DNA from 2 places in the Paenibacillus sp. 01T424 genome. Region 1 is predicted to be linked to the other one. Evidence: riboswitches for the same ligand, from Rfam matches in the RefSeq annotation. Region 1 holds a riboswitch; the other holds the start of a gene.
What was found. Region 1 has a riboswitch for ZMP and ZTP ahead of AC1DPK_RS16635 (IMP cyclohydrolase). Riboswitches for the same ligand answer to the same signal wherever they lie in the genome.
Positions count from the first base shown of each region.

Region 2: it holds a riboswitch for ZMP and ZTP, as region 1 does, so the genes downstream of both, rpiB (ribose 5-phosphate isomerase B) here and AC1DPK_RS16635 (IMP cyclohydrolase) in region 1, are expected to answer to the same signal.

Region 1 is NZ_JBFTPZ010000020.1:69,689-74,201, reverse strand. It holds gene AC1DPK_RS16645 (DEAD/DEAH box helicase) at 1-807, shown strand, start outside; gene AC1DPK_RS16640 (S-layer homology domain-containing protein) at 920-2,158, shown strand; ZMP/ZTP riboswitch at 2,388-2,467, shown strand; gene AC1DPK_RS16635 (IMP cyclohydrolase) at 2,527-3,240, shown strand; gene AC1DPK_RS16630 (hypothetical protein) at 3,495-4,226, shown strand; gene AC1DPK_RS16625 (S-layer homology domain-containing protein) at 4,390-4,513, shown strand, end outside.
Region 2 is NZ_JBFTPZ010000064.1:808-5,320, reverse strand. It holds gene AC1DPK_RS31135 (L-threonylcarbamoyladenylate synthase) at 1-797, shown strand, start outside; gene AC1DPK_RS31130 (manganese efflux pump MntP) at 921-1,481, shown strand; gene AC1DPK_RS31125 (low molecular weight protein arginine phosphatase) at 1,624-2,202, shown strand; ZMP/ZTP riboswitch at 2,286-2,366, shown strand; gene rpiB (ribose 5-phosphate isomerase B) at 2,465-2,923, shown strand; gene AC1DPK_RS31115 (TIGR01440 family protein) at 2,940-3,545, shown strand; gene AC1DPK_RS31110 (serine hydroxymethyltransferase) at 3,644-4,513, shown strand, end outside.

The DNA of each region.
Region 1 (4,513 bases):
ATTCAGGTTACGCCGGAGCATACCGTATCACAAACGATCGATAATTATTTTATCGTTAGCGATAAGCGTGATAAAACCGATACGGCAAGAAGACTTGTTCGCTTGCTGAACCCAACCTCTGCGCTGCTTTTCCTAAATGATACCGACAACATTTCCAACTGGGAATCGAAGCTAAGCTATGAAGGCTTTACTGTTGAGGCTTTGTATGGGGATGCGGATAAACAGCGCCGTGCAGCAACATTGACTCGTTTTCGCGAGGGTCGCTGCCAACTGCTGCTAGCTACGGATGTTGCGGCTAGAGGCCTTGATATTGAAGGTCTGCCGCTCGTCATTCAGCTTGATCCTGCATCGGATGCGGATCATTACGTGCATCGTGCAGGACGAACGGGCCGTATGGGACGTCCTGGTACAGTCGTTTCCATTGTTACGCCGCAGGAGCTGTTTATTATGGAGAAATTCCGCAAGCAGCTGGGCATCGAATTGACAGAACGGACAATGTTCAGAGGAAAGCTTCTTAGCGAGGAAGAGCTGCGAGAAGCAACAAAACCGTTTGCGGCTCGTCATGAAGCGAAGCTTGCAGATCGCTCAGAAGCGTTGCAAACGAAGCGAGCTGTAGAGAACAAAAGTGCAGCTGCTGCTCCGAAACAAACGAAGCTTGTAGAGACGAAAGCAGTAGCTGCTCCGCCGAAACCAAAGCCAGCAGCGAAGCCTGCTCCTAAGAAAGTGGAGCGAAAGCGCGAAGGTAAAAACAAAGGTGCTCCTAAGTGGCTTAAAGCTAAACGCGAGGCCGATAAGGAACAATCATAAAAATTTATTTTGAAAGCCACCCTCTTAAATCGATCTGCCTCTCCCGAAACGTATGGGCGAAGGTAAAAAATGCGGCAAAACCCGCAATCGAAAAAGGAGTGTGGCTTTCTTGATGAAACAAACCATGTGGAAAAAGACAGCAATTTCTTCGCTTGCGCTGCTAATGCTTGCAGGCGGTGCGACGTCAGCTTTTGCAGATGGCGGTAAAGGCAAAGGGCATGATGGCGATCGTAATGATGATAAAGGCCGTCATGAGGACAAGGATGACAAGTATGACAAGGACGATAAACATAAAGTAACATGGCAGTTCCAAGATGAAGACGATCTGAAGTGGGCTATGGAATACATTATGCGGTTAGCGTCGAAGGGCGTATTTACTGGCTACGAGGATGGTACATTTAAGCCTAATCAAAAAATCAACCGTATTGAAACGTTGACTGCTGCTGTCAGATTGATGGGTCTTCGCTCACAAGCGGAATCAGCTGATAAAATGAAAACGGATTTGCAATTTAATGACGGGGATAAAATCGCAAAAAAATACCCATGGGCTGTTGGTTACGTTGCAGTAGCGCTGGAGAACGATCTATTCTCTGAGACTGAATCGGAAGTGAAACCGGAAGCAAACGCAACAAGACTATGGTCTACGATTCTTCTCGTAAAAGCGCTTAAACTGGAAGACGAAGCGAAGGCGCTCAATAATACGAAGCTTGACTTTAAGGATGCAAAAGAGATCCCTGCTGGATCTGTAGGTTATGTTGCTCTTGCTTTGAAGAAAGGCATTATTACCGGCTACAATGATAAGAATGGAAAAACGTTCCGTCCAAATCAACCAGTAACCCGTGCAGAGCTGGCAGCGCTTCTCGATCGTACAGATACGGAAATGCCTAATCATGATGCACAAGCCATTACTGGCAAGCTAAAAGCAGCTCCTGCTGATGGCAAGTTGACGGTTGTTAAAGGAGATAACACGGAGGTTTCACTAGCATTAGACTCGAATGTGTTTATTTTCCGAGATGATAAAAAATCGCCAGTGAGCTCACTCCGAGCAGGGGATGAGATACTCGTTCGTACGTATCTCAATCGTATCGTATTTATTGAAGTAACGAAGTCGGCTCCTGTTAGTACAGCTTTCTCGGAGAACGGAATTATTAATACATTAACGTTCAACAATCAGGCGAAATTGACGACGGTTTCTCTCATTACTCGATATGAAAACTCACAGGCAGTTGTCACTACATTCAGCATTGACCCAAGTGTAGTCATCACAGGTGACTCCTCGCAGCTGAAGGTTGGTCAATATGTACAAGTAAAAGGCGACAATGGCGCAGTTAAATCAATTGAAGTGAAATAAGGTATAAATAAGAGAAGGGCTGTCCTGAAAGTAGATTTTTCTACTTTTGGAACAGCCCTTTTTCCATTGCTCAACAATCAAAATACCAGCTTGCGAATCCAGCAGCGCTTTGTTTTCTGCATAATATGCACGATACAGTTCGTTAGAAAATATACGCGTTAACTTTCATAGTTCGTCTGTAAATGAGCTTGATTTCATTGGCGATATCGAACTATAATAAATGTAAATTTTAGGTAGGTGCAACTGGCGTAAACGTGGATGACCACGAGGGAGCACCTATTTCATATGTCGTACGCCTGGGCAAAGTATTTGATCAATGATCAAATGCTTTTTTTATTTTCAGATAAAATAAAAAGGTTGAGGTGAGTATGTTGCAGTCCTATGAAGATCAGTTATTTAATAATCCGTATCCTGGTAGAACGATAATCATGGGGATGAGCCCGTCAGGAAAACATTTTGCTCAAGTGTATTGGATAATGGGCAGAAGCGTGAACAGTCGCAACCGAATCTTTGAGCGTAAGGAGCAGTTTGTAAAAAATAGAGCATATGATGCGGCAAAAATGGAAGACCCTTCATTGATTATTTATAATCCGATAAAGAGTATTAATGGGATGGACATCATTTCCAATGGAGATCAGACGGAAACCATCTATGAAGCTTATGGCAAAAAAGAAACGTTTGAAGATGCATTAAAAAGCAGAAAGTTTGAACCGGATGCTCCCCATTATACACCGCGTATTTCCGGTATTATTGATACTGAATCAGCTGTGTACAGCTTGTCCATTTTGAAAACAAGGCAAAACGATCCGTCATTTTGCATCCGTCATTTCTTTCATTACGACTCTTTTACAAAAGGGATAGGTCATTGCATTCACACTTATAAAGGTGAAGAAAATGGTATTTTGAGATCTTTTGAAGGTGAACCGCTGGAGGTTCCTTTATTTGATTCAATGGATGAAACGGCTCGATTTTACTGGAGCAGCATAAACGCAGATCATAAAATTTCATTGCTTGTGAAGTTTATTCATACCGATGATCGTAAGGTGGAATTTAAAATAATAAATAAAAATCAGACGTTTTAGTGTCTATATAATTAATTCCGACAAAAACGATGGGAAAAATTTAAATAATCGTTGACAGGGTCGTTTCTGAGGAATAATATAGGAATATATTCAAAGTGAGTTGAAAAACCATTTTGTAGGATGACAAAAGAAGATAATCTACTGGACCACCAGAGATTCAATAGGAGCGCAGTTCTGCGCCTTGTTGGGTCTCCTTTTTTTATCCAAAAAAACAAAAAAGCTCAAAGAGCGAAGCGAAAGGGATGTTTACAATCATGAAAAAACTAACACTAACATTAATTTCTGCAACAGTAGCCTTCTCAGCCCTAACCTATGTTGTCGTATCTGCCAAACAGGCGCAAGGTGCGCCTGCGGTGAAGGACAACGCTGCAATTGTTACCGAAGCAAAGGAAGAGAATCAATCCAAAATCATTACCGTTTCTGACACAGAGAAAAAATCAGAAGTAAACACAGCTGCAGCAGAAGGCGAAAAACAACCACAAACAAAAACGGCGGACACGATAGAGGCAAATAAACCTGAAGCAGAAAAAGCAGATGCGAAACAAGAAGATAAATCCAAAGTTACTCTTGCTGTAGATAAGAAGGAAGAGGCGCCTGCAGCTAAAGCGGCAGCAGCAAAGGAAGAGCCTGCGGCTAAAGCAAATACATCGGTTGAAAAAACAGCAACACAGCCGAAAGAAGCTGCCCAGCCTAAAGCAGCAACGACTGTAAAAGAAGAAAGCCAGCCTAAAGCAGCAGCCGTTGTAAAAGAAGAACCAAAAGCAGCAGCACCTGCTGCGAAAGAAGAAACACAATCGAAACCAGCGGAGCCAGCTGCGAAAGAAGAAAAGAAACCATCTAAATCGGTCTCATTCGTGAAAAAAGATGCGGTACAGCCGAAAGCACCATCATCCTCAGAGGCTCCTGCTTCATCCTCTTCATCATCATCTTCGTCTTCCGAAGGTCAACAGCCAGCACCATCGACGACGGAAGAAGAAATCTGCTAGAAACAAGAAATACGTATTTATGAGTTATGAAATGGGGGTGGTCATAAGAGGCAGATCAGTCTCTTATGACCGGCTCCCTGCACGAGATCTTGAAGCGACTAGTGGAGAATACATATTTCACACTTGGCACATCGACAAAATTTGATGAAAACGAGGAATGAACATGAAATTACAATTTAATACATCCAAAAGATGGTTAGCTCTTATATTGGCTGCGTTATTAATTTTGCCGGCTGCCAATATCGTTAATGCCAATCCAGCTTCGGAAACTCTAGTAAATAGCGGCG
Region 2 (4,513 bases), on a different contig from region 1:
TGGCTTCATCGTTGATGGAACAGTTTTGGCCAGGGCCACTTACCATTGTACTGCCCGTTCGTGAGGATGCGTTATCGCCGCTCGTAACGGCTGGACTGTCTACCGTTGGTATTCGAATACCGGATCATAGAACAGCGCTTGCGCTGCTTGAGATCGCAGATTGTCCAATTGCTGCACCAAGCGCCAATCGTTCTGGAAGGCCAAGCCCAACACTTGCTGAGCATGTGCTGGAGGATCTGGATGGGCGGATCGATGGTCTTGTTGATGACGGTGCAACAGGCGTCGGCCTGGAATCTACTGTAATTGAGCTTGCTGGCGAGCATGGCATTCGTATTTTGCGGCCAGGCGGCATTACGCGCGAAGCGCTTCAAGAAGCGGCACCCCATGCGTTGATTGATAGTGCCTCGATAGAAGAACCGGAGTCGGCTCCGCGATCACCAGGCATGAAATATACTCATTATGCGCCACAAGGGGAGCTTGAGCTTGTGCAAGGACATTTTGAAGCTGTCGCAGCTTACATTCAAGATCAAGTAGAAGCTGCAAAGATGCGCGGCGAGGTAACTGGCGTACTTGCTTTCGAAGAGAGATTGAATCGCTACGATGCAGATCATGTTTTCTCATTAGGCAGCGAGGCGGAGCTTGGCACAGCAGCGCATCAGCTTTATGCCGCATTGCGTGATTTTGACGGGGCAGGCGCTCAGCGTATTTGGGCAGAGGGCTGCACGGAGCATGGGATCGGCGCAGCGCTTATGAATCGGTTGGCCAAAGCGGCTGGAAACCGAATTATTCGTGTATAGAAAGTGTTCTAAGGGGAACGATCATTTTTGAAACTGAATTAGCTTGAAACCGCACTAGTATGTTTGTCCTCATGTCCGCATATGTTTGGTAAAGACTACAAGCGGACATGGGGGAGATAGGCTGTGATTGAAGCACAATTACAAGCTGGACAGTTTTTGACGCTGCTTATTATTGCGGTGGCACTCAGTCTAGACGCATTTTCTCTTGGGCTCGGCATAGGGCTCAAAGGCATAAGGCTGCGAGATATTTTGAAGCTGGGCATTGTAACTGCGTTGTTTCATATGATCATGCCGCTGGCAGGTATTTTTACAGGTCAATACGTGGGCTCCTTGCTTGGAGATGTAGCCACGACTGCGGCAGGCATTTTGCTAGTGCTGCTCGGCGGACATATGATTTATAGCTCGCTGCGCGGCGAGGCGGTTCAATCTTTTGACCATAAATCTTTTTGGGGCTTGCTCGTGCTTTCGCTTAGCGTCAGTATCGACTCGTTCTCAGTAGGCATTACGCTTGGGATGTTCGCTGCAAACATGTTGATGACGGTTTTACTTATCGGTCTGCTCGGCGGGCTGATGTCGATATGTGGTTTAATGCTGGGGCGTAAAGTCAGCGGTCAGCTTGGCGAATATGGCGAGGCCATAGGCGGAGGAATTTTGTTCGTGTTCGGCATCTTGTTTATCTTTTAGAATATAAGTAAGAAAGCAGAACAATATTGCAGTCTTATTTTAAATTTCAAGTCAAAGCTGCTTTAGCATCTAAGGAACGCTGCAGGTGTTTTCGCTTAATCGTTGAACAGCTTGGAATAACGTGCAAAAAGGAGTTGGCAGTGTGAAACGTATTTTATTTGTATGTACAGGCAATACATGCCGCTCACCGATGGCAGAGGCTATGCTTCGCCGAATGGCTGCTCTGAGAGGGATCACCGTAGCCGTTCGCTCCGCAGGCATATCTACTATTGATGGACTGCCTGTGTCAGCTCATGCTGTGGAGACTCTTAGGCAGCGGGACATCGAGCATAAGAGCACGTCGCTGGCGCTGACGAGCGAGGCGGTTGGTTGGGCTGATATTATTTTGACAATGACGGTCAATCATAAGCGCGGTTTGCTGCAATGGCATCCCGAAGCGGTCGACAAAATCTATACGTTAAAGGAATATGCAAATCAAGACGCTCAAGTGCTCGCGGATATTGAGGAGCTGGAGCAGCTCTATACAGAGCTTCATATGAAGCAGGCGCTTGGCCAACAGCTGACGACTGGCGAGAGAAGACGATTGCTTGAGCTGGAGCGTCGCATACCGAGCTTTGACATCGTTGATCCTTTTGGAGGCTCGCTTGCTATATACAGCAGCAGTGCTAACGAAATAGAGGACGCGCTCGTCAAACTGCTGGACAAGCTTGCCAAAAGATAAGTATTCAGGGTTGCAGAAGTCATTTTTGCTCCCGTTCGATTGATTTTTGCAGCTGTATAAGATATAATAAAATGACAATATACGGTTTCCGATGTAACTGGCGACGGAAGTGGGTAACCACGGTGGAGCATCGGAATATACGGCCGGTCGCCTGGGCAAAGAGCAGCATGCTAATAAGCATGTCTTGCTCTTTTTTCGTCTTTTTGGGCAAAAATAGGTATACTAGCACTGTGATGTTTCATTTCTAAGGAGGTCTTTTGCGTTGAAAATTGCTATTGGTGCTGACCATGCAGGTTATCGTTTGAAGGATGAAGTTGTACCGTTTCTTCAATCGCTTGGTCATGAAATTGAAGATCTTGGTTGCAACTGTGACCAATCCGTCGATTATCCGGACTATGCATTGCCCGTATGCGACCTTGTTACGAGCGGCAAAGCAGAGCGCGGTATACTCATTTGTGGAACAGGTATCGGCATGTCGATTGCGGCTAATAAAGTACGCGGCATCCGCTGTGCGCTTGTGAATGATATGTTCTCAGCCAAAGCCACTCGGGAGCATAATGATACTAATGTTTTGGCGCTTGGGGAACGAGTGATCGGTCCTGGAGTGGCACTCGAAATTATTCGCATATGGCTTGAAACGCCGTTCTCAAATGGAGAACGTCATGTCGGTCGTGTTAGTAAAGTGAAACAAATTGAAGAACAGTACAGCAGCCAGTCCTAATTAGGGGGCATTCGCAATGAACGTAGACGAAAACGTACAGCTAGGAAGCATTGCAGAACAGGTTGAGCAAATTGTTCGGGAACTGGCAGCGGCAGGCAAGCTTGGTATGAGTCAGCTGCTAGTAATCGGTGTAAGTACTAGTGAGGTGCTTGGTCATCGCATCGGGACTTCGGGCACCATTGAAACGGCTGCACAAATTTACGCAGGCGTTGAAGCGGTTCGCAGCGAAGTTGGCTTTATTCCCGTTTATCAATGCTGCGAGCATCTGAATCGCGCGCTTGTCATTGATCATGCTTCCGCAGAACGATTGGGGCTTGATATTGTAGGTGCAGTGCCAGTGCCTAAAGCGGGCGGTTCCATGGCAGCCTATGCCTATCGTCAGCTGAAGGAACCTTGTTTGGTGGAAACGGTGCAGGCGCATGCGGGCATCGATATTGGTGATACGTTTATCGGTATGCATTTGAAGCGGGTGGCTGTTCCCGTTCGTCCGACGATTCGTGAAATTGGCGGAGCGCATGTCACGATGGCTATCACAAGGCCAAAGTTAATAGGCGGCTCCCGAGCAGTATACGAGCTTAGCGAGAATCTAACGGTAGAGCAATCTGCTGGAACTTGCGAATAGTTGATTTATAGCCATAATTTTTTGATTTTCAGCGTCTAAAGGACACCGAAGACGTTTTTGCTTGATAAAGGGTATCTAATTTGAGGAGGAATTTAATCATGGAAAATTTGCGCAAACAAGACCCAGAAGTATTGAAAGCTCTAGGACTAGAACTTACTCGTCAACGTGACAATATCGAGCTTATCGCATCCGAGAACATCGTTAGCGAAGCGGTATTGGAAGCTATGGGAAGCGTTTTGACGAACAAATATGCAGAAGGTTACCCAAGCAAACGTTTCTATGGCGGTTGTGAGCATGTTGACATCGTTGAGGATATTGCCCGCAACCGTGCGAAAGAGCTTTTTGGCGCTGAGCATGCGAACGTGCAACCACACTCCGGCGCACAAGCGAACATGGCTGTTTACCTTGCAGCTTTGCAGCCTGGCGACACTGTGCTTGGTATGAATCTAGCACATGGTGGACATTTGACACACGGCAGCCCTGTTAATGCATCTGGATTGCTTTATAACTTTGTTGCATATGGTGTACAAGAAGATTCCTTCACTATTGATTATGAAGAAGTTCGCAAGCTTGCTTTCAAGCACCGTCCTCGTTTGATCGTTGCAGGCGCTAGTGCGTATCCGCGCACAATCGATTTCGAGAAGCTTGGCAAAATTGCTAATGATGTAGGCGCATTGTTTATGGTTGATATGGCTCACATCGCTGGTTTGGTTGCTGCAGGCCTTCACCCGAGCCCAGTGCCTCATGCGCATTTTGTAACAACTACAACGCACAAAACCCTTCGCGGACCTCGCGGCGGTATGATCCTTTGTCGCCAACCTTGGGCTGCTGCGATTGATAAAGCAGTTTTCCCAGGCTCGCAAGGCGGTCCTTTGATGCATATTATCGCTGCTAAAGCAGTAGCTTTCGGCGAGGCGCTTCAACCTGAATTCAAGCAATACGCAACCCAAGTTGTTAAGAACGCTAAA